2 regions of the Streptomyces sp. DSM 40868 genome follow, and region 1 is predicted to be linked to the other one. Evidence: riboswitches for the same ligand, from Rfam matches in the RefSeq annotation. Region 1 holds a riboswitch; the other holds the start of a gene.
What was found. A riboswitch is a leader RNA that binds a small molecule or an ion and turns the genes downstream of it on or off. The one in region 1 is predicted to bind glycine.

Region 1 (11,552 bases):
CCAGGTGGAGATCCAGGCGGGCCCGCACCGGCTCGTCTCGCTGCTGACCCGTGAGGCCGTGGAGGAACTGGGCCTGGAGGTCGGCGTGGAGGCCACCGCGCGCGTGAAGTCGACGAACGTGCACATCGACCGCGTCTGACCCGCACGCCGTCGACGCCCCCGTCGCCATCACGGCCGCTCCCCCGACGCCACGCCGTACGAACGCACATGCAAGCCGCAAGACTCTTACTCCCGGCTCATGCGATGCGACAGGAGACTTCTGCCTCGCGGATGCGGCAGTATCATCGCCGCACGGCCGATCAACGGGCGTGCCAGGGCGCGACCGTTGTCCAAGAACCGAGGAGTCGATCCGTGATGACCCGTTCCGTGCGCCGGACCCGGCGGACGCTGCGACTGGCCGGTGCCGGAGCCGCCGCCGCACTGGCCTTGAGCGCCTGCTCCTCCTCGTCGGACACGAGCGGCCAGTCCGGCTCCTCGAACGCGCCGGCTTCCCCGAAACTGTCCGGCACGGTCACCGTGTTCGCCGCCGCCTCCCTGAAGGAGAGCTTCACCAGCCTGGGCAAGGAATTCGAGCACCGGCACCCCGGGACCAAGGTCAGCTTCAGCTTCAGCGGCAGCGACACCCTCGCCGCGAGCATCACCGGCGGCGCCCCCGCCGACGTCTTCGCCGCCGCCAGCCCCAGGACGATGAAGACCGTGACGGACGCGGGAGCGGCGTCCGGCGCCCCGGTCACCTTCGTGCGCAACCAGCTGGAGATCGCCACCCGGCCGGGCAACCCCGCGAAGGTGTCCTCCCTGAAGGACCTCACCAAGTCCGGGCTGAAGGTCGTCCTGTGCGACAAGACCGTGCCCTGCGGCGCCGCCGCGCGAAAGGCCCTGGACGCCGCCGGGATCGAGCTCACCCCGGTCTCCTACGAACAGGACGTCAAGAGCGCCCTGAACAAGGTGCGACTGGACGAGGCGGACGCCGCGGTCGTCTACAAGACCGATGTGAAGGCCGCGAAGGGCACGGTGCAGGGCGTGGAGTTCCCCGAGTCCGCCGGTGCCGTCAACGACTACCCGATCACCGCGCTGAAGAACGGGCGGAACGCCGAGGCGGCCCAGGCGTTCATCGCCCTCGTGCGGTCCGCCGACGGCCAGAAGGTGCTGGGCGAGGCCGGGTTCCTCAAGCCGTGACCTCGCTCGACAAGCCCGGCGCCGCGCCCGGCCTCCGCACGGGCCGGCCGCGACGCCGCCGCGCCGGCGCGGGGGGCCGGCGCGGGGTGCCGTTGCCGCTGCTGCTGCCGGGCCTGCTGGCGCTGGCGTTCCTGCTGCTGCCGCTGCTCGCGCTGCTCGTCCGCGCGCCCTGGCGCTCCTTGCCGGAGCAGCTGGGCAGTACGGAGGTGTGGCAGGCGCTCCAGCTGTCACTGATCAGCGCCACCGCGGCGACCGCCGTGAGCCTCGTCCTCGGCGTGCCGCTGGCCTGGCTGCTGGCGCGTACGGACTTCCCCGGCCGTGGCCTGGTACGGGCCCTGGTCACCCTGCCGCTGGTGCTGCCGCCGGTCGTCGGCGGTGTGGCGCTGCTGCTGGCCCTGGGCCGCAACGGGGTCGTCGGACGGTGGCTGGACGCGTGGTTCGGGATCACGCTGCCGTTCACCACCACCGGGGTCGTGATCGCCGAGGCGTTCGTGGCGATGCCGTTCCTGGTGATCAGCGTCGAGGGCACCCTGCGCGCCGCCGACCCGCGCTACGAAGAGGCCGCCACCACGCTCGGCGCGTCCCGCTTCACCGCGTTCCGCCGGGTCACGCTGCCGCTGATCGCTCCCGGTATCGCGGCCGGCGCGGTGCTGGCCTGGGCGCGGGCGCTCGGCGAGTTCGGCGCGACGATCACGTTCGCGGGCAACTTCCCCGGGCGCACCCAGACCATGCCCCTCTCGGTCTACCTCGCCCTCCAGAACGACCCGGAGGCCGCCATCGCCCTCAGCCTCGTGCTGCTCACCGTATCGATCGCGGTCCTGGCAGCCCTCAGGGACCGCTGGATGACAACCCCATGACCCACACCACCCCCCACCCCGACGAACACCTCGCCAACAGCACCACCACCGGCCTGAACGCCCGCCTCGTGGTCGACCGCCCCGCATTCCGCCTGGACGTGACCCTGACGGCCGCCCCCGGCGAAGTCGTGGCGCTCCTCGGACCCAACGGCGCCGGCAAGACCACCGCCCTGCGCGCCCTCGCCGGACTCACCCCCCTCACGGACGGCCACCTGCACCTGGACGGCACCCCTCTGGAGCACACGCCCCCCGAGTCCCGTCCGGTCGGTGTCGTCTTCCAGGACTACCTGCTCTTCCCCCATCTGTCCGCCCTGGACAACGTCGCCTTCGGCCCCCGCTGCCAGGGCGTGGGCAAGGCCGAGGCCCGCGCCCAGGCGGCGGCCTGGCTGGACCGCATGGGTCTCGCCGGCCACGCGGCCACCAAGCCACGCCGTCTGTCCGGCGGCCAGGCCCAGCGCGTGGCCCTCGCCCGCGCCCTCGCCACCCGCCCCCGCCTGCTGCTCCTGGACGAGCCGCTGGCGGCGCTGGACGCCCGTACCCGCCTGGAGGTCCGCGCCGGGCTCCGCCGCCATCTGGCCGAGTTCGAGGCGGTCTCGGTCCTGGTCACGCACGACCCGCTGGACGCCATGGTGCTCGCGGACCGCCTGGTGGTCGTGGAGCACGGCCAAGTCGTACAGCAGGGCGCCCCCGCCGACATCGCCCGGCACCCGCGCACGGACTACATCGCCCGGCTCGTCGGCCTCAACCTCTACCGGGGACAGGCCGCGGGGCACACCGTACGGCTCGACGCCGGGCCCTCGGTCACGACGACGGAGGAGCTGTCCGGACCGGCCTTCGTGGCGTTCCCGCCGTCCGCCGTGACCCTGTTCCGGGACCGGCCCTCCGGTGTGAGCGCCCGCAACCTGTGGCGCTGCGAGGTCACCGGCCTGGAGACGCACGGCGACCGGATCCGCGCCGACCTCACCGGCGAGCTCCCGCTCGCCGCGGATCTGACGACGGTGGCCGCCGCCGAGCTGGGCCTGCGCCCCGGTACACCGGTCTGGGCGACGGTGAAGGCGACCCAGACCCACGCATACCCGGCCTGACCGGACCCGCGCCCTACGGTGGGTGCCCATGACCCTGAGCATCCGCAACCAGCTGCCCGGCACCGTCACCGAGGTCCACGCAGGCCAGGTCATGGCCACCGTCACGGTCCGGCTGGACGGCGGCCCGCACCTGCTGGCCGCCATCACCCTGGAGGCCGCCGAGCAGCTCTCCCTCGCACCCGGCCGGCCGGTGCACGCACTGGTGAAGTCCACCGAGGTCGCCCTCGCCGCCCGCCAGGCCGAGGGGCTGTCCATCCGCAACCGGTTCCCCGGCACCATCACCGAGGTCCGCCCGGGCGAGGTCATGGCCTCCGTGAAGATCGCCACGGCCGCCGGCGAACTCACCGCCGTCATCACCCGGGACGCGGTCGCCGACCTCGGCCTCTTCGTGGGCTCGGAGGTCATCGCCCTGATCAAGGCGACCGAGGTCTCACTGGCGTCCCCGTAGCAGCGGAAGGCCCCGCCCGGCAGAACCTGACGTTCCGGGCGGGGCCTTTCGAACAGCGCGGTTCGCTCAGTCCTCGTAGGCGTCCAGCGGCGGGCAGGAGCACACCAGGTTGCGGTCGCCGAAGGCCTGGTCGATGCGGCGCACCGGCGGCCAGTACTTGTCGGCGGCCGAGCCACCGGCCGGGAAGACGGCCTGCTCACGGCTGTAGGCGTGCGCCCACTCGCCGCTCAGCGCGGCCGCGGTGTGCGGGGCGTTCCGCAGCGGGTTGTCCTCCGCGGGCCACTCGCCCGAGCCGACCTTCTCGATCTCCGCGCGGATGGCGATCATCGCGTCGCAGAAACGGTCCAGCTCGGTGAGGTCCTCCGACTCGGTCGGCTCGATCATCAGCGTGCCTGCCACCGGGAAGGACATGGTCGGCGCGTGGAAGCCGTAGTCGATCAGGCGCTTGGCGACGTCGTCCACGCTCACGCCGGTCGCCTTGGTGATCGCGCGCAGGTCGATGATGCACTCGTGCGCGACCAGGCCGCCGGGGCCGGTGTAGAGCACCGGGTAGTGCGGCTCCAGGCGCTTGGCGATGTAGTTCGCCGACAGCACGGCCACCTGGGTGGCCCGCTTCAGGCCCTCGCCGCCCATCAGCCGGACGTACGCCCAGGAGATGGGCAGGATGCCCGCGCTGCCCCAGGGGGCCGCCGAGACCGGGCCCACACCCGTCTCCGGGCCGGCCTCCGGCTGGAGCGGGTGGTTCGGCAGGTACGGCGCGAGGTGCGACCGGACCGCGACCGGACCGACGCCCGGACCGCCGCCGCCGTGCGGGATGCAGAAGGTCTTGTGCAGGTTCAGGTGGGAGACGTCGCCGCCGAAGTGGCCCGGCTTGGCGAGGCCGACGAGCGCGTTGAGGTTGGCGCCGTCGACGTACACCTGGCCGCCGGCCTCGTGGACCCGGGCGCAGATGTCGGCGACGTGCTCCTCGAACACACCGTGCGTGGACGGGTAGGTGATCATCAGCACCGCCAGCTCGTCGCGGTGCTGCTCGATCTTGGCGCGCAGGTCCTCGACGTCGATCTCGCCGTCCTCTGCGGTCTTGACGACGACGACCTTCATGCCGGCCATCACGGCGCTGGCGGCGTTGGTGCCGTGCGCGGAGGACGGAATCAGGCAGACGGTGCGCTGGTCGTCGCCGTTGGCGCGGTGGTAGCCGCGTACGGCGAGCAGACCGGCCAGCTCGCCCTGCGAGCCGGCGTTCGGCTGGAGGGAGACCTTGTCGTAGCCGGTGACCTCGGCGAGACGGTCCTCCAGCTCGCGGATGAGGGTGAGGTAGCCCTCGGCCTGCTCGGCGGGCGCGAAGGGGTGCAGCTGCCCGAACTCGGGCCAGGTGACCGGCTCCATCTCCGTGGTCGCGTTGAGCTTCATGGTGCAGGAGCCCAGCGGGATCATGCCGCGGTCGAGCGCGTAGTCGCGGTCGGCCAGCCTGCGCAGGTAGCGCAGCATGGCGGTCTCGGAGCGGTGCTGGTGGAAGACCGGGTGGGTGAGGTAGTCGTCGGTGCGCAGCAGCGCCTCGGGCAGGGTGTCCTCGGCGGTCGCGTCCAGCGCCTCGATGTCGGCCTCGACACCGAAGGCGGACCAGACGGCGTCCAGCCCGGCCCGGTCGGTGGTCTCGTCACAGGCCACGGAGACGTGGTCGGCGTCGACCAGCCGCAGGTTGACGCCCTTGTCCCGGGCGGCGGCGACGATCCCGGCGGCCTTGCCGGGCACGCGCGCGGTGACCGTGTCGAAGAAAGCGCCGTGGACGATCTCGACACCGGCTGCCTTCAGGCCCTCGGCGAGGAGGGTGGCGTAGCGGTGCGTGCGCCGCGCGATGGTCCTCAGGCCCTCGGGCCCGTGGTAGACGGCGTACATGCCGGCCATCACGGCGAGCAGCACCTGCGCGGTACAGATGTTGCTGGTGGCCTTCTCACGGCGGATGTGCTGCTCACGGGTCTGCAGCGCGAGCCGGTAGGCCCTGTGGCCGTCGGCGTCGACGGAGACGCCGACCAGACGGCCGGGCAGGCTGCGCGCGAACTTCTCGTGTACGGCCATGTAGCCGGCGTGCGGACCGCCGAAGCCCATCGGCACGCCGAAGCGCTGGGTGGTGCCCACGGCGATGTCCGCGCCCAGCTCACCCGGCGAGGTCAGCAGCGTCAGGGCGAGCAGGTCGGCGGCCACGGTCACCAGGGCGCCCAGCTCGTGCGCCTGGTCGATGACGGGCTTGAGGTCCCGTACGGCACCGGAGGCACCCGGGTACTGGAGCAGCACGCCGTTGATCTCACGCTCGGCGATCTCCGCAGGGATGCCGGCGGACAGGTCGGCGACGACGACCTCCACGCCGGTCGGCTCGGCACGGGTCTCGATCACGGCGATGGTCTGCGGCAGCGCGTCCGCGTCGACCAGGAACAGGCCCTTCTTGTTCTTGCCCATCCGCCGGGACAGGGCCATCGCCTCGGCGGCGGCCGTGCCCTCGTCCAGCAGGGAGGCGCCGGAGGTGGGCAGCCCGGTCAGCTCGGCGACCATCGTCTGGAAGTTCAGCAGGGCCTCCAGACGGCCCTGGGAGATCTCCGGCTGGTACGGCGTGTAGGCCGTGTACCAGGCGGGGTTCTCCATGACGTTGCGCAGGATGACGGGCGGGGTGAAGGTGCCGTAGTAGCCCAGGCCGATCATGGAGCGCAGGACCTGGTTGCGGTCGGCGAGCGAACGCAGTTCGGCGAGCACCTCGGCCTCGGTGCGGGCACCCGGCAGGTCCAGGGAGTCGGCGTTCTTGATCACATCCGGGACCGCGGCCGCGGTCAGCTCGTCCAGCGAGCCGTATCCGACCTGCGCGAGCATCTTGGCCCGCGCCTCCTGGTCGGGCCCGATGTGGCGCTGCTCGAACGGGATGCCCGCTTCGAGTTCGGAGAGCGGAATGCGATGGGCGGTCATTGCGGAGGCCTCCTGGTCTGACGCGACCTGCGAGGGGCACCCCGGCGCGGGTACCCCGACGGCCTCCCCCTCTGTCATCTGCACCTGAGAGCTTCACCGGATACCCCGCGGGCTCCGGCTTTCACCGTCGGCGAGGGCGGGAGCCGTCGACGCCCGCCCTGCTTTCCAGAGTGACCTCGTCCGCGCGGTACGTGAGCCTGAGAGATTCCGGGGAGGAGTTGCTCCTTCGGCGCCTCCGAGGTGGTCGGAGGACTCTCCCGCGCGGGGTCAGCAGCCGCTGTCAGCCTACCAGCGAGGTCAATGGGGCAGCCTTCGAGTGGCCGCCTCCTCCAATGTGCTCTTTCGTAGTGCTTACGGATGAGTTGCGACCACGTGGAGGGAGAGGGACCGTGCAGACCGACATCGATCCGCGCAGCCTGATCGGCCGCAAGGCGTTCGACCGCGACGGCACCAAGATCGGCACCATCGATGAGGTGTACCTGGACGACGCGACCGGCGTGCCCGAATGGGCGGCCATACGCACCGGCCTGTTCTCCCGGGACGCCTTCGTGCCCCTGGAACCCAGCGAACTCGTCGACGGCGCCCTGCGCGTCCCCTTCGACCGCGCCCTGATCAAGAACGCCCCCGGCTTCGGCGTGGGCCGCCACCTCTCCCCCGAGCAGGAACTCCAGCTCTACCACCACTACGGCCTCGACACGGCCTCCTCTCCCCCGCTCCCCGACCACGACTTCGGCAGACTGGCGGGCTCGGAGGAAACCTGACCACGCGACTCCTCCCGCCCAGGCCCCTCCTCCCGCTCCCATATCCGGGTGTCCCCCCGAGCCCGGACCTCTCCCGGCACGGAGGCCCTTCCACCATCGCCGGCTTCTTCCGTGGCACAGACCTCTTCGGTCACCCGAACACCTCCAGAGCCACGGACCTCATCCGGCCCGCCACGCGACTCCGCCCGCCCGCGCGGCTCTTCCCGGTCGCGGCGCTCCTCCGGGGTCCGGGGCGGAACCCCGCGGCGGGCGCTGTTCGGCGGACCGGGACAGGTGGGCGGGTGGGAAGGATCCGCGACCAACGGCAACGGCTCCGCAGACGACAGGGCGGGATCGTCGACAAAGAACGTCCGCACACGCCCCGGCTCCGACTGAGGCGTCTCGAACCGCACCGTCACCCTCCCCAGCCCGCTCCCCTGCACCCAGCCGGGCCCGTACTCGGCATGCCGCACATCCTGCCCGGCCCGCCACTGCCGCTCCGCGGCCTCCGGCTGCTCCGCCTCGGCCTCGACGGCGGCCTCCTCCGGCTCCTCCACCACCCGCACCGGCATGGCCTGCGCGAACAGGTCCTCCTGGGTGTAGTCGGCGAGCCCGGACACCCCGACCCCGAGCAGCCGTACCCCACCGGTGGTGTCCACGGAGTCCAGCAGCCGCGCCGCCGCCTCGCGGATGACGGCGGGATCGTCCGTGGGCCCTCTGAGCGTCTCGGAACGGGTCAGGGTCGAGAAGTCGTACCGCCGTACCTTGAGCACGATGGTCCGCCCGGACAGCCCGGCCCCGCGCAGCCGCCGCACGCACCGGTCGGCCAGCCGCTGCACCTCCAGGCCGACCCGCAGCCGGTCGTGGATGTCCACGTCGTAGGTGTCCTCCACCGACACCGACTTGGCCTCCCGCTCGGCCACCACCGGCCGCTCGTCCCGGGCGTGGGCCATCGCGTACAGCGCCTGCCCGTGTGCCTTGCCGAGCAGCCGGACCAGTTCGTCCTCGCCCGCCTCCGCCAGCTCCCGCACCGTGGTGATCCCGGCTCTGCGCAGATGGTCCCCGGTGGCCGGCCCGACCCCCGGGAGCGTACGCACCGGCATGGGCGCCAGCATGTCCCGCTCGGTACCCGGCTCGATCAGCACCAGTCCGTCCGGTTTGGCCTGCTCGGAGGCGATCTTCGCGAGCATCTTGGAGGCGGCGAGCCCCACCGAACCGGTGAGCCCGGTGACCGCGCGGATGTCCGCCCGCAGCTTCTCCCCGGCCCGGCGCGCCGACTCCTCGTCCCAGGCCGTTCCCCCGGCCTCCAGGTCCACGAACGCCTCGTCCAGGCTGAGCGGCTCCACCAGCGGCGACAGCTCCCGCAGCAGCGCCATCACCTGCTCGCTGATCGCCCGGTACAGGGTGAAGCGCGGCACCAGATACGCGGCGTTGGGTGCCAGCCGGCGCGCCTGCGCCATGGGCATCGCCGAGTGGACCCCGAACACCCGTGCCTCGTACGACGCGGTGGCCACCACACCGCGCGGTCCGAGCCCGCCCACGACGACCGCCTTCCCGCGCAGGCTCGGCTTGGACGCCTGCTCCACCGCGGCGAAGAAGGCATCCATGTCGAGATGCAGGATCGTGGGCGCGTTTCTCACATCTCCGATGCTGCACCACGGCACTGACAACGCGGTGGCACCGGGGCGCCCCTCGGCGAAACCGGCCGGTCACGACGCCGGACGCCTGAGCGTGACACGTCACCCACCGCGTCACCCACCGGGACGTACTCGTGTCGGACGCCCGGACGCCGGCGCGTCAGACCGCCCGGTTGCGGCGCCGCGCCAGCTCGTCCGCGGGGTTGTGCCCGACCAGGGTCTCACCGGTGTCGATGCGCTCGCCGTGCAGCTGGGAGAGGGCGCTTTCCACATCCCGCCACACCACGCCGACGGCGATCCCGAAGACGCCCTGACCGCCCTGGAGCAGGGCGTGGACCTCGTCCGGCGAGGAGCACTCGTACACGGTGGCGCCGTCGCTCATCAGGGTCATCCGCTCCAGGTCACGGAAACCGCGTTCCCGCAGGTGCTGCACGGCCGTGCGGATGTTCTGCAGGGACACACCCGTGTCCAGAAAGCGCTTCACGATCTTCAGGACGACGACGTCCCGGAAGCTGTACAGCCGCTGGGTGCCCGACCCGTAGGCGGGCCGCACGCTGGGCTCGACCAGACCGGTGCGGGCCCAGTAGTCCAGCTGTCGGTACGTGATGCCGGCGGCAGCGCAGGCCGTGGGCCCGCGGTAGCCGATCTGCTCGGACGTCATGGACGCCACCCCTCCGCCGTTCGGCACCGCCGTCGGCAGCTGCGGAGCGTGCTCCACCGCGCCGCCGGGATGGGCATGTCCCCCGCCTGAGCGCAGCCGCGAACTCGGGGGCGGGTACGGACCGCTCTCCCCGAAACCGCGTCCCGGGGCACCCCCGACCGTACCGTCGCCGCTGGTTCTCACGCCGACCTCCGTCCTTGACCTGCCTTCTCGACGGTAGGCAGTCACCAGGGGTGCGTCAACGATCGCCACACTCGGCACGCCGAGTGATAATCACCCTAGGAGTGGTTTCCCGTGTCCCACCGCGGGGAAAGGCTAGCCGAATGCGCTCGCGGCGGGCCGTAGGACGCTCACACTGCCGCAGGCATGTGCCAGGACGCCGGCCGTGCCGAAGCCACCGGCCTCGTCGGGCAGAACCCCTGTTCCGACGGGCCGGCCGGGCCGCTCACTGGCTGCTGGTGCCGAAGTCCTCGGGGGAGATCTGGTCCAGGAACTCCCGGAACTTCTCCACCTCGTCCTCCTGCTCGTCGGGAATGGCGATGCCCGCGTCGTCCAGCACCGTGTCACTGCCGTAGATCGGCGTGCCGGTGCGCAGAGCCAGCGCTATGGCATCGGAGGGGCGGGCGCTGACCTCGACCCCACTGGCGAACACCAGCTCCGCGTAGAAGACACCTTCTCGCAGATCGGTGATGCGCACCTCGGTCAGCTCCTGGCCGACGGCCTCCAGCACGTCCTTGAACAGGTCGTGGGTCAGCGGTCGCGCGGGGGCCATGCCCTGCTGGGCGAAGGCGATCGCCGTCGCCTCCCCCGGCCCGATCCAGATGGGGAGATAGCGGTCGCCCCCCACTTCGCGCAGGAGCACGATCGGTTGGTTGGAGGGCATTTCGACCCGGACACCTACGACATCGAGCTCGTTCACACAGCAACCCTAGGCCGTGCCCGGGACGTTTGGGTAGTCGGGCCGGGAACAGGTGCCCGATCCGGCCGCCCGAGAACCCCCCGCTTCACGGGATCCGAAGCCCGAGAGCGGTCTTCACCAGGGCCGCGTGCAGCTTCATCGTGAGGTCCGCCAGCTCCTTCGTACGGGCCTCGGCGTGCGCGCGGGTCTGCGGGTTGCGGTGGCGCTTGAGCGGGGCCACGATCTGGTCGACCAGGCCCGCCTCACGGTCCGCGGCGGCCTTCATCACCCTGAGGTGGCGCGGCTCGATCCCGAACCGGCCCAGCTCGGCGACCAGCGCGGCCACCGTGACGGCCTCGGCGTCGTACGCCCCGTCCTCCAGCGGAGCGATGAGCCCGTAGGACTCCCACTCCTTCAGCTCGGCCTCGTCGATGTCCGCCGCGGCCAGCAGCTCGGCCCTGCCCACCCGGGCCACCGTGGGGCCCTCCACGGTCGCGGAGGCGTCCTGCGCGGTGCGCTGGCGCCCGACCAGGGGCAGCGGGGCGGCCTCGCCCCGCTCCATGGCGTCCAAGTGCTCCCGGATCACCTTGAGCGGCAGATAGTGGTCCCGCTGCATCCGCAGGATGTGGCCGAGGCGCTCGACGTCCCCGGCGCTGAACTTGCGGTACCCCGACGGGGTCCGCCGCGGCTCGACGAGCCCCTCCGACTCCAGGAAGCGGATCTTGGAGATGGTGACTTCGGGGAACTCGTCGCGCAGCACGTTCAGCACCGTGCCGATGCTCATCAGCCCACTGTCCCTGGCGGCGGTACCGCTTCCGGCACCGCCGCTCGGTGTTTGAAGCATGGACCTTCCCTCTGGGGTTCCCCCGGACAACCGTCCGGGGGCGGGTCAGTAGCCCTGCCGGCTCGCGTAGAACACCAGCCGGTACTTGCCGATCTGCACCTCGTCACCGTTCGACAGGGCGACCTGGTCGATGCGCTCGCGGTTGACGTACGTGCCGTTCAGGCTGCCCACGTCGGCCACCGTGAAGGAGCCGTCCGGAGAGCGCCGGAACTCCACGTGCCGCCGGGAGACCGTCACGTCGTCCAGGAAGATGT
Region 2 (11,552 bases), 4.2 Mb from region 1:
GTGCGCCTCACGGTCGTAGAAGGGGCGCGCGTTGGCCCGCATCCACATCACCACCGGGTCGTGGTCGTCGGTCATGGCGACCGTCGAGACCGGCAGGCCCTCCGGGACCGCGCCGATGGACTGCTGCATCATGGCGCGCACCGAGTCGACCGCGGCGGGCGAGGTGTCGTACACGTCCAGGCCGATGGCGAGGTAGGGCGCCCCGAGCGCGGGCTGCACCCAGGCGCGGCGCAGCGAGCGCAGCGCGGGCGTGCGGTGCGCGTTCTGCGCGAGCAGGGCGTAGAACTGCGGGATCTCGATGCCGGGCTCGGACAGGCGCAGCGGGCCGGCGGGCTGGCGGTCCAGTCCGGTGGCGATGCGGCGCAGGTCCGGCCAGGGGATGCCGACGCCGCCGCCCGGTGCGTGCGGGTTGAGCCAGAGGCCGTAGTGGTCGGGGTAGAGGGTGCGGGCCACGTCCAGGCCGTCGGCCACCTCGTAGGAACGGTTCCAGCCGCTGGCCGACAGCTCCTGGGCGGAGGTCACACAGGGGGCGTAGGGGAAGCCGTCCACCTCCATGTTCCCGTACTGGGCGTCCGGGGCGCCGGCCTGGCCGTGCCACAGGAGCATGAAGATCTGGCCGGTGGTGGGGGTGGCGAGGGCGCGCAGCAAGGCCTCGTAGGCGTCGTAGCGTCCGGGCGTGACCTGGCGCAGCATGTGCTCGACGCTGCCGCTGTGGCTCGCGCTCACCTGGTGTGCCCCTTCTTTTTTTGACCCGGCGTTTGAGCACAGCTTATGCGCCTAGCAGCTCGGGGCCTTGGCGTTCGTACGCGTGTGCGGGTGTGGGGAGGGTTCCTCGCGCGGTTCCCCGCGCCCCTATGGGGCTCGGTTCAGTGGGCGTAGGTGTAGAACGGGCGGACGTTCGTCTTCAGCCATGTCGCCACCGGGTCGTCCGTCACGTCCAGGAGGACCAGGTTGACCGGCCACTTGACGGGGACCTCGGCGAGGGCCTTGCCGAGGGCCTGGAGGGGGAGGGCGCGCAGGTCGCCTTCCCACTGGGAGAGTTCGACGCCCACGAACATCGCCGGGTCGGCCGTCTCGACGGCGGCCAGGCAGCGGCGGGCGGTGAGGACCACGCCGGTCTCGGCGAACTCGGCGGAGGCGGCGGCGAGGAAGTCCACCGGGTCGTCCTGCCAGTCGGGCTCGAAGAGGCGGACCCGGCCGCCGGTATTGGGTCCGTCCAGCGGGGTGCGGCCCACCCGGCACAGCTCGGCCACGGCCTGGGGCGGCAGCGGTATGCCGACCACGCCCTCGGGGTTGACGGCGATGCCCACCTGCGGGGGCAGGCCGCGGGCGAACTCCACCGCCGGGGCGATGGTGTACGCCATGTGGGAGCCGGCCACCTGGCGGAACTGTTCCTCGGAGCTGAACACCGGGACGTACGCCTGGCCGTCGATGTCGAGCGTCGGCAGGTCCAGCGGGCCGCTGTCCGGCCCTCCGCCGTTGGGCAGCGGGATCCACAGGAAGCTGCGGCCGAGGACCTCGAGGATCCGGCCGCCCGCCGCGGGGATGCCGAGGGAGGCCGACAACACCTCCTCCAGCTCGTTGCCGGGCCAACCGCCGTGCGGGTGCGGGTGAGCCTGTGCCGGGAAGTCCGCCGGGAAGTCCATGTGCCTACCGCCTGCTGGGAACCACTGCTGTGACCATGAAGGCTAGCGGGTGGCGGTGACAGTGCCTCACCGAGTGAAGCCGACGCGGGCGAGGACGTCCGCCGCGTCCCGGTCCAGCAGCACCGCCGCGCCGCAGCCGGCCGGCAGCTCGCCCTGCTCCACCGCGCGCAGCAGCCGGGCGGTGGCGCGGCGGTGCCGGCGGAAGGCGTAGCGGGAGACGCCCCGGCCGCGCTCGCGCTGGCCCTGCTGGGCGGTCTCGGGGCTGACGTCGAGGAGGAGCAGGTGCAGGGTGCCGCCCCGGCGCCGGGCCGCGCGGGCCAGCCAGGCGCGCACCCACGGCTGGGTGCCGCAGTCGTGCACGACGAGCCCCTCCCCGGTGCGCAGGGCCCGGCGCAGTCCGGCGTAGTGGGCGAGGCGGACCAGGGGGCGGTAGAGCGCGTACGGCAGGAAGCCGGGGACGCGGGCCTGCCAGCGGTCCCGGGTGTCCTGGGAGTCGACGCGGCGGCCGGTGACCGCGCGGTGCATCAGGGTGGACTTGCCGCTGCCGGGCAGGCCGGTGACGACGACCAGATCCCGGGGGCCGAAGAGCAGGGCGTGCGGGCTGCGGCCGGCCCGGTCGCGCAGATCGCGGACGACCGGCGCGGGGTGGCCGGCGCCGCGTTCGCGGACCGCCGGGGAGGGCTGTCCCGGCACCGCGAGGCCGGCGTGGGCGGCGTAGGCCGAGGTCCTGTTCACCGTGATCGTCCTCCCGAAGGGCTCGGTCGATCCCATGCCCGTTCTATGTAAAGGGAAGGTAATGGAGAACGGTCGGCGGTACGTGTGCGTACGGCCACAGGTCGGTCACAAGCGGCACGCTCTGGATGGCCGGGGTGTGGCGTGCAATGATGAGCCCGCCAACTGCATACCGGCCGTTTGAATCCGCGCGGGAGAGTCCCCGGGCCCCCTCGGGGCCGCCAGGGGCGCCGAAGGAGCAAGTCCCTCCCTTGAATCTCTCAGGCCCCGTTACCGCGCGGGCGAGGCACATCTGAAAAGCGGGCCGCCGTCGCCGGCGGCTCCACCCAAGGTGCAAGCCGTGATCGTCCCCGTGGCGGTGGCGGCGAACCTCTCAGGTTCCGATGACAGATGGGGAGGAACGTTCCTCGCCCGTCCTTTGCCCTGGGAGACGACCGACCGATGAGCAGTACCGAACTCCGTCATACCGCGCTCGACGCCGTGCACCGCTCGCTGGGCGCGACGATGACCGACTTCGCCGGCTGGGACATGCCCCTGCGCTACGGCTCCGAGCGCGACGAGCACACGGCCGTGCGCACCCGGGCCGGTCTGTTCGACCTCTCCCACATGGGCGAGATCACCGTGACCGGTGCCGAGGCCGCCGCCTTCCTGAACCACGCCCTGGTCGGCAACATCGCCTCGGTCGGCGTCGGCCGCGCCCGCTACACCATGATCTGTCAGGCCGACGGCGGCATCCTGGACGACCTGATCGTCTACCGGCTGGCCGAGACCGAGTACATGGTCGTGGCCAACGCCTCCAACGCCCAGGTGGTGCTGGACGCCCTCACCGAGCGCGCGGCCGGCTTCGCCGCCGAGGTCCGCGACGACCGGGACGCCTACGCGCTGATCGCCGTCCAGGGCCCCGAGTCCCCCGGCATCCTGAAGTCCCTGACCGACGCCGACCTGGACGGCCTGAAGTACTACGCGGGGCTGCCCGGCACGGTCGCCGGCGTCCCGGCGCTGATCGCCCGTACGGGGTACACCGGCGAGGACGGCTTCGAGCTGTTCGTGAAGCCGGAGCACGCCGTCCGCCTGTGGCAGGCGCTCACCGAGGCCGGCGAGGGCGTCGGACTGGTCCCGTGCGGGCTGTCCTGCCGCGACACGCTGCGCCTGGAGGCGGGCATGCCGCTGTACGGGCACGAGCTGAGCACCTCCCTGACCCCCTTCGACGCCGGGCTGGGCCGCGTGGTCAAGTTCGACAAGGAGGGCGACTTCGTGGGCCGCGCGGCGCTGGCCGAGGCCGCCGAGCGGGCCGCGCAGAACCCGCCCCGGGTGCTGGTCGGGCTGGTCGCCGAGGGCCGCCGGGTGCCGCGCGCCGGGTACGCCGTGGTGGCCGGCGGCGAGGTGATCGGCGAGGTCACCTCCGGCGCCCCCTCCCCCACCCTGGGCAAGCCGATCGCCATGGCCTACGTCGACGCGGCGCACGCGGCGCCGGGCACCGAGGGCGTCGGCGTGGACATCCGGGGCACCCACGAGCCGTACCAGGTCGTGGCGCTGCCGTTCTACAAGCGCCAGAAGTAACCGCCGCCCGCGCCCGCGCCGGCCCGGGGCACCGGTCCGAGGCGGCGCGTGAGCCTGCGCACATTCGCCCGCTCACCAGCGGTTTCGTCAGTCCCCCCGTCACCATCACTCCCGCGCGTACAGGAGAATTCAGGCCATGAGCAACCCCCAGCAGCTGCGTTACAGCAAGGAGCACGAGTGGCTGTCGGACGCCGAGGGCGGCGTCTCGACGGTCGGCATCACGGAGCACGCGGCCAACGCGCTCGGCGATGTCGTCTTCGTCCAGCTCCCCGAGGCCGGCTCCACGGTGACCGCGGGCGAGTCCTGCGGCGAGCTGGAGTCCACGAAGTCGGTCTCCGACCTGTACTCGCCGGTCACCGGTGAGGTCACCGAGGTCAACGAGGACGTCGTCAACGACCCGTCGCTGGTGAACTCGGCCCCCTTCGAGGGCGGCTGGCTGTTCAAGGTGCGCGTCACCGAGGAGCCGGCGGAGCTGCTCTCCGCCGACGAGTACACCGCCTTCACCGCCGGCTGAGGAGTCGTAGCCCCATGACTGTCCTGAACACGCCCCTGCACGAGCTGGACCCGGAGATCGCCGCCGCGGTCGACGCCGAGCTGAGCCGCCAGCAGTCGACGCTGGAGATGATCGCCTCCGAGAACTTCGCGCCGCTCGCGGTCATGGAGGCGCAGGGTTCGGTCCTCACCAACAAGTACGCCGAGGGCTACCCGGGCCGTCGCTACTACGGCGGCTGCGAGCACGTCGACGTGGCCGAGCAGATCGCCATCGACCGGGTGAAGGAGCTGTTCGGCGCCGAGTACGCCAATGTGCAGCCCCACTCCGGCGCCTCCGCGAACCAGGCGGCCCTGTTCGCGCTGGCCCAGCCCGGGGACACCATCCTCGGCCTGGACCTGGCGCACGGCGGCCACCTCACCCACGGCATGCGGCTGAACTTCTCCGGCAAGCAGTTCAACGTGGTCGCCTACCACGTGGACGCCGAGACCGGCCTGGTGGACATGGACGAGGTGGAGCGGCTCGCCAAGGAGCACCGCCCGAAGGTGATCATCGCGGGCTGGTCGGCGTACCCCCGGCAGCTGGACTTCGCCGAGTTCCGCCGGATCGCCGACGAGACCGGCGCGTACCTGTGGGTCGACATGGCGCACTTCGCCGGCCTGGTCGCCGCCGGTCTGCACCCGAACCCGGTGGAGTACGCCGACGTGGTCACCTCCACGACCCACAAGACGCTCGGCGGCCCGCGCGGCGGCATCATCCTCGCGAAGAAGGACTTCGCGAAGAAGCTGAACTCCTCCGTCTTCCCGGGCTTCCAGGGCGGTCCGCTGGAGCACGTGATCGCGGCCAAGGCGGTGTCCTTCAAGGTCGCGGCGGGCGAGGACTTCAAGGAGCGCCAGCGCCGTACGGTGGACGGCGCCCGCATCCTCGCCGAGCGGCTGACCGCCGCCGATGTGCGCGAGGCCGGGGTGAACGTGCTGTCCGGCGGCACGGACGTGCACCTGGTCCTGGTGGACCTGCGCGAGAGCGAGCTGGACGGGCAGCAGGCCGAGGACCGGCTGCACGAGGTCGGCATCACGGTCAACCGCAACGCCGTCCCGAACGACCCGCGCCCGCCGATGGTCACCTCGGGTCTGCGCATCGGCACCCCGGCGCTGGCCACGCGCGGTTTCGCGGCCGAGGACTTCGCCGAGGTCGCGGACGTGATCGCCGAGACGCTGAAGCCGTCGTACGACGCCGAGGCGCTCAAGGCACGCGTCAAGGCGCTCGCCGACAAGCACCCGCTGTACCCGGGTCTGAGCAAGTAAGTCACGTTTCGCGGGGCACCGCGCACACTGGGAGTACCGGCGTGCGCGGTGCCCGCGCCCCTGTACCGACCCTTTCGCACCACCCCCGTATTGAGGAGTCCTCCGTGGCCATCTCGGTCTTCGACCTGTTCTCGATCGGCATCGGCCCGTCCAGCTCCCACACGGTCGGCCCGATGCGCGCGGCGCGCATGTTCGCCCGCCGGCTGCGCAACGAGGAGCTGCTCGGCTCCGTCGCCTCCCTGCGCTGCGAGCTGTACGGCTCGCTCGGCGCGACCGGCCACGGCCACGGCACCCCGAAGGCGGTGCTGCTGGGCCTGGAGGGCGCCTCGCCGCGCACGGTGGACGTGGAGACGGCCGACGAGCGGGTGGAGAAGATCCGGCAGGCGGGCCGGATAGCGCTGCTCGGCGAGCACGAGATCCCGTTCTCCTACGACGACGACCTGGTCCTGCACCGCCGCAAGGCGCTGCCGTACCACGCGAACGGCATGACCCTGTGGGCGTACGACGCCTCGGGCGCCGAGCTGCTGACGAAGACGTACTACTCGGTCGGCGGCGGTTTCGTGGTGGACGAGGACGCGGTGGGCGCGGACCGGATCGTGCTGGACGACACGGTCCTGAAGTACCCGTTCCGCACGGGCGACGAGCTGCTGCGCCTGACGAAGGAGACGGGCCTGTCGATCTCCTCGCTGATGCTGGAGAACGAGCGGGCCTGGCGCACCGAGGAGGAGATCCGCGCGGGCCTGCTGGAGATCTGGCGGGTGATGCGCGAGTGCGTCCAGCGCGGCATGTCCCGGGAGGGCATCCTGCCCGGCGGGCTGAAGGTGCGCCGCCGCGCCGCCGTCTCGGCCCGGCAGCTGCGCGCCGAGGGCGACCCGCTGGCGCACGCCATGGAGTGGATCACGCTCTACGCCATGGCGGTGAACGAGGAGAACGCGGCCGGCGGCCGGGTGGTGACGGCCCCCACCAACGGCGCGGCCGGCATCATCCCGGCGGTGCTGCATTACTACATCAATTTCGTGCCGGGCGCGGACGAGGACGGCGTGGTCCGCTTCCTGCTCGCCGCCGGCGCGATCGGCATGCTCTTCAAGGAGAACGCCTCCATCTCCGGCGCCGAGGTCGGCTGCCAGGGCGAGGTGGGCTCCGCCTGCTCCATGGCGGCGGGCGCGCTCGCCGAGGTGCTCGGCGGCTCCCCCGAGCAGGTGGAGAACGCGGCCGAGATCGGCATGGAGCACAACCTGGGCCTGACCTGCGACCCGGTCGGCGGCCTGGTCCAGATCCCGTGCATCGAGCGCAACGGCATGGCCGCGGTGAAGGCGGTCACGGCCGCGAAGATGGCGATGCGCGGCGACGGCTCGCACAAGGTGTCCCTGGACAAGGTCATCAAGACCATGAAGGACACCGGCGCGGACATGAGCGTGAAGTACAAGGAGACGGCCCGGGGCGGCCTGGCGGTGAACATCATCGAGTGCTGAACCGGTACGATTTCCGACCACACCGTCACAAATAGCTTTATTCGCGTCACTCATCGCTACCATCGGTGGCGTGATCGACCTGTACCCCGCGCTGTGGGGACTGCTCGGCAGCAGTGTGGCCGAAGCGCTCAACCTCTCGGCGCTGATGCGTCCGACGGGTCCGCGCAGCCGCTGGCGCTGGCCCTGGCGCACCCGCGCCGACCGGCCGGTGATGCTGGTGGCCATCGGGCTGCGGCTGTTCGCCGGGTTCGGTCTCACCGCGGCGCTGGGGAACTCCGGTCAGCTGCCGAACGCGACCGCCGCGTTCGCCGTGGGGGTGACCACCCCGCTGGTCGTGGCGAAGTTCTTCCAGGCGATCCCGATCACCGGCGCGGGCACCGGTCAGCAGCCCGAGCCCCCGCTGCCCACCGCCCGGCAGGCCGGCGCGGATGCCGAAGAGGCGCTGTCGCAGCCGAGGGGGTCCAGTGCTGCGAGCTGACAGCGCGCTCGGCCGTTTGGTGCTGGCGCTGGCCATGCGGCCTGCCGATCTGCCGCCGGTGCGGCACGCGGGCCCCGGCATGCGGCTGATCGCCGCCCTGGGGACGCGCCCGGTGCCGGTGGCGGTGACACCGGTGCCGGCACGGCACCGGCCGGGGTGGCGGGGCCGGTGGTTCCCGGGACTGCTCACCGCCTGGCTGGTCGCCCTGACGTGCCTGACGGCCGCCGCGGTGCTGCCCGGCCCCTGGCGGGGGGTGGCGCCGGGGCAGGCCCAGGCGCCCGGCCCGGAGCACTGGAGCCTGACCGCCGCCGGCCGGCTCGGTCCGCGGGGGCGGGCCGAGGCGCTGGCGTTCACCCCGGACGGCCGGCTGCTGGTGACGGTCACCCGGTCCGCGGCCAGCACCTGGGACGTGGCGGATCCCGGACATCCCAAGCGGGTCCCGGTCCCGGCGGGCGTGCGCCGGGTGACGGCCGCCACGACGAGTCCGGACGGCCGCACGCTGGTGGCGGCCGGGGGGGCCGACGTGCGGGCGCTCGCCGTCGGCTCGGGGGTGACGCGGTGGTCCGTCGACGCTGCCCCGATGGAGGTGAAGGCGGTGGCGGCGGGCCGGGACCGGGTCGTCTTCGCCGACTCGGGGACGACCGGCTCCGCCCGGCTGGCGGAGCTGCGCCTGGACGCGGGGCGGCCGCTGCGGCTGACCACCCTGAGCCGGCTGCGCCAGGCGGTCGCCGCCGCCCAGTTCTCCGCCGACGGCCGCACCCTCGCCGTCGCCGGCGCCGAGGGGTCGGTGCGGCTGTGGGACGTGTCGGATCCCCGGCACCCCGAGGCGGCGGGTCCCGCCTTCGGCGGCCCGGGGGAACGCACGACCGCGCTCGCCTTCAGTCCCGACGCCCGGCTGCTGGCGACCGTCGACTCCGCGCGGACCGTGCGGCTGTGGGACGTCACCGACCGCGCGCGTCCCCGTCCGCTGGGCCGTCCGCTCGGTGACGGGGCCGAGCGCGTCACCGCGCTCGCGTTCAGTCCGGACGCCCGGCTGGTGGCCACCGTGGGGGCCGACGGGACGGCGAGCCTGTGGTGGCGTTCGCCGGGTACGGAGGCCGATGTTCCTCCAGGGGCTACCACGCGGTAACCGATCAGCCCTAGGCTGCCGCCAACTCGGCGTCGGCGAAAGGGAGTTCGGACATGCGTGGGGTGAGAGGGCTGGTGGCGCTCGCGGGGGCCGCGGTACTGGCGGCGGCGCCGGTGAACGCCGAGGCGGCGTCACCGAAGTTCTCGCAGACGACGGCCATCGGCACGCACAACGCGTACGAGAAGGACAAGTACCCGTACTTCGCGCAGGCGTTGGACTCCGGGGCCTCGCTGCTGGAGCTGGACGTGTACGTCGACAGCATCAGCCACCGCTGGCGGGTCAGCCACAGCAACCCGCTGGGCAACGACAACAACTGCGAGGCCGCCAAGACGCCGAGCGAGCTGTACAGCAAGAGCCGTAACCAGGACCTCGGCAGCTGTCTGGACAACATGGCCGCCTGGAACCGGCTCCACCCCGACCATCCGCCGATCGTCGTCAAGGTGGAGATGAAGGCCGGCTTCAACGACAAGGCGGGCATGGGCCCGGACGAGTTCGACACGCTCGTCGCACAGAAGCTGGGCGGCGATGTCTACAAACCGGCGGATCTGCTCGGCGGCACGTACGCCACGCTGGACGCGGCGGCGAAGGCCGACGCCTGGCCGGCCCGGGACTCGCTGAAGGGCAAGTTCCTCTTCGATCTGATCCCCGGCACGGTGGAGCAGGCCAACCCGTTCGACAGCTACTGGACGGACGAGGAGTACGGCGACCACCTGCGCGACCTGGCCGCGGCCGGGAACATCTCCGCTGCCCAGGCCTTCCCCGCGGTGCTGGGCGCGGCGAACGGCGACCCGCGCACCAGCCGCTACGACGCCTCGATCCGCCCCTGGTTCGTGTTCTTCGACGGCGACGCGGCGACCTACGTCAACAACGGCTACGACACGTCGTTCTACTCCGCGAACCACTACATCCTGATCGCCACCGACGCCCACAACGTGTCCCCGGCGATCTCCTCCACCAACCCCACGGACGCCGAAGTCGCCGCCCGGCTCGCACTGTTGGCCAAGGGCCACGCCAGCCTGATCACTTCGGACTGGTCGGCGAAGTCCGCGTCCGTACTCGGTTCGGTGACGACCCGGGGCTGAATGTTCCGGCCACGGGCGCACAGGGCACAACCCCTGCATGCTCCATGGCATCGACGTCAGCGCCTTCCAGTCCTCCTATGCCACGGACGGCCTCTCCTTCGTCTTCATCAAGGCGACGGAGGGCCGTTCGTACGTCAATCCCAGGCTCGCGGCCCAGACCAAGCGGGGACGCGACGCGGGCCTGGTCGTCGGCTTCTACCACTTCCTGTGGCCGGGCCACATCACCGCCCAGGCCGAGTACTTCCTGCGGCACGCCCCCGACCGCCCCGGCGACATCCTCGCCGTCGACTGGGAGAACACCGGTGAGGGGACCCACGCGAGCAACGCGGAGAAGGACCGCTTCATCCGCAAGCTGAAGGAGATGCGGCCGGACAACCGGGTCGTGCTCTACTGCAACCGCCACTTCTGGCTGAACATCGACACCACGTCCAACGCCGGGGACGGGCTGTGGATCGCCGACTACGTCGCCGCGGGCAAGCCCCGGATCAAGGCCAAGTGGCGGTTCCACCAGTACACCAGCGAGCCCCACGACAAGAACGTGGCCCATTTCGCGGACAGGGACGACCTGCGCGACTGGGCCACGCCCTAGCGGCGGGGCGGCGGGCCTTCCCGGTACGTCCCGGCACCCCTCAGGACCGCTGGGTACCTCTCAGTACCGGAAGTCCGCCGGGCGCTCCGGGGACGCCTTCCGCAGCGCCTCCCGTACCGCGTCCACGCCGGCCCGCAGGGCGTAGACCGGGGTGTCCGGCTGCTGGCGCCAGGAGTCGTCGATGCCGCCGGCGTCGACCGTGTCGAAGCCGAGTTCGTCGATCAGGGCGCGCACCTTCGCCTTGGCCGCCTCGTCGTCCCCGGCGACGGGCAGCGCCATGCGGTCGGGGTGACCGGCGGGCAGCGCGCGGTCCAGGATGTCCTGGGCGTAGGTGCCGTTGAACGCCTTGATCACGGGGTGGCCGAGGTGCTGCTCGACCCAGCGGCTCTCGGTCAGGCCCCCGTCCTCGATGGCGTCGATCCGGCCGTCGCGCTGCTTGGGGTAGTAGTTGTTCGTGTCGATCACCGCGACCCCCTCGGCCGCCCCGTCCAGCAGACCCGCGGGCAGGTCGGGGACCGCCTTCAGGGGAACGGTGACGACGACGACCTCGGCGCCCTCGGCCGCGTCCTCGGCGCGCACCGGGGTGGCGCCGGTCTCCCGCGCCAGGTCCTTCAGCGTCTCGGGGCCGCGGGAGTTGGCGACGGAGACGTCGTGGCCGAGGGCGGCGAGCCGCCGGGTGAGGTTGCCGCCGATGTTCCCCGCGCCGATGATGCCGATCTTCATGGCCGGCCTTCCGCTTATTGATGCACGTGCATGCTTCTGTCGCCCTGGTCAACCGCGCGGGCGGCCACCCTATTCCGGCCGCCGGAACCCGGACCCTGGGGGCGCCGGCTGCCGGACAGCCGGGGATGCCGGCTGCCGGCCGCCGGGTGCCTCAGACCCGTACGACGATCTTGCCCGTGTGGGTGTTGGACTCCATCAGCCGGTGGGCGTCCGCCATGCGCTCCAGGCCGTCGAAGACCTCCCCGATCACCGGGCGGAGGGTGCCGTCGGCCAGACCCGAGGCGAGGTAGTGGGCGGCGCGGCGGCGGCCTTCCGGGCTGCCGGTGAGGATGAGGTTGTTGTAGCCG

Region 2: it holds a riboswitch for glycine, as region 1 does, so the genes downstream of both, gcvT (glycine cleavage system aminomethyltransferase GcvT) here and gcvP (aminomethyl-transferring glycine dehydrogenase) in region 1, are expected to answer to the same signal.

What each region holds. Positions count from the first base shown of each region.
Region 1 is NZ_CP050504.1:1,797,057-1,808,608, forward strand. Features, by position in the region: gene HB370_RS08045 (helix-turn-helix transcriptional regulator) at 1-139, shown strand, start outside; gene modA (molybdate ABC transporter substrate-binding protein) at 355-1,176, shown strand; gene modB (molybdate ABC transporter permease subunit) at 1,173-2,033, shown strand; gene HB370_RS08060 (ABC transporter ATP-binding protein) at 2,030-3,118, shown strand; gene HB370_RS08065 (TOBE domain-containing protein) at 3,147-3,566, shown strand; gene gcvP (aminomethyl-transferring glycine dehydrogenase) at 3,633-6,518, opposite strand; glycine riboswitch at 6,694-6,788, opposite strand; gene HB370_RS08075 (PRC-barrel domain-containing protein) at 6,908-7,279, shown strand; partial or broken gene HB370_RS08080 (DNA polymerase IV) at 7,570-8,898, opposite strand; gene HB370_RS08085 (MerR family transcriptional regulator) at 9,056-9,739, opposite strand; gene HB370_RS08090 (bifunctional nuclease family protein) at 10,002-10,475, opposite strand; gene HB370_RS08095 (MerR family transcriptional regulator) at 10,561-11,298, opposite strand; gene HB370_RS08100 (FHA domain-containing protein) at 11,344-11,552, opposite strand, start outside.
Region 2 is NZ_CP050504.1:6,031,096-6,042,647, reverse strand. Features, by position in the region: gene HB370_RS27605 (enhanced serine sensitivity protein SseB C-terminal domain-containing protein) at 1-726, opposite strand, end outside; gene HB370_RS27600 (enhanced serine sensitivity protein SseB) at 867-1,646, opposite strand; gene HB370_RS27595 (AAA family ATPase) at 1,713-2,381, opposite strand; glycine riboswitch at 2,560-2,664, shown strand; gene gcvT (glycine cleavage system aminomethyltransferase GcvT) at 2,820-3,938, shown strand; gene gcvH (glycine cleavage system protein GcvH) at 4,075-4,452, shown strand; gene glyA (serine hydroxymethyltransferase) at 4,467-5,732, shown strand; gene HB370_RS27575 (L-serine ammonia-lyase) at 5,837-7,204, shown strand; gene HB370_RS27570 (hypothetical protein) at 7,275-7,682, shown strand; gene HB370_RS27565 (hypothetical protein) at 7,669-8,811, shown strand; gene HB370_RS27560 (phosphatidylinositol-specific phospholipase C domain-containing protein) at 8,865-9,893, shown strand; gene HB370_RS27555 (glycoside hydrolase family 25 protein) at 9,931-10,482, shown strand; gene HB370_RS27550 (NAD(P)-binding domain-containing protein) at 10,543-11,205, opposite strand; gene HB370_RS27545 (zinc-dependent alcohol dehydrogenase family protein) at 11,357-11,552, opposite strand, start outside.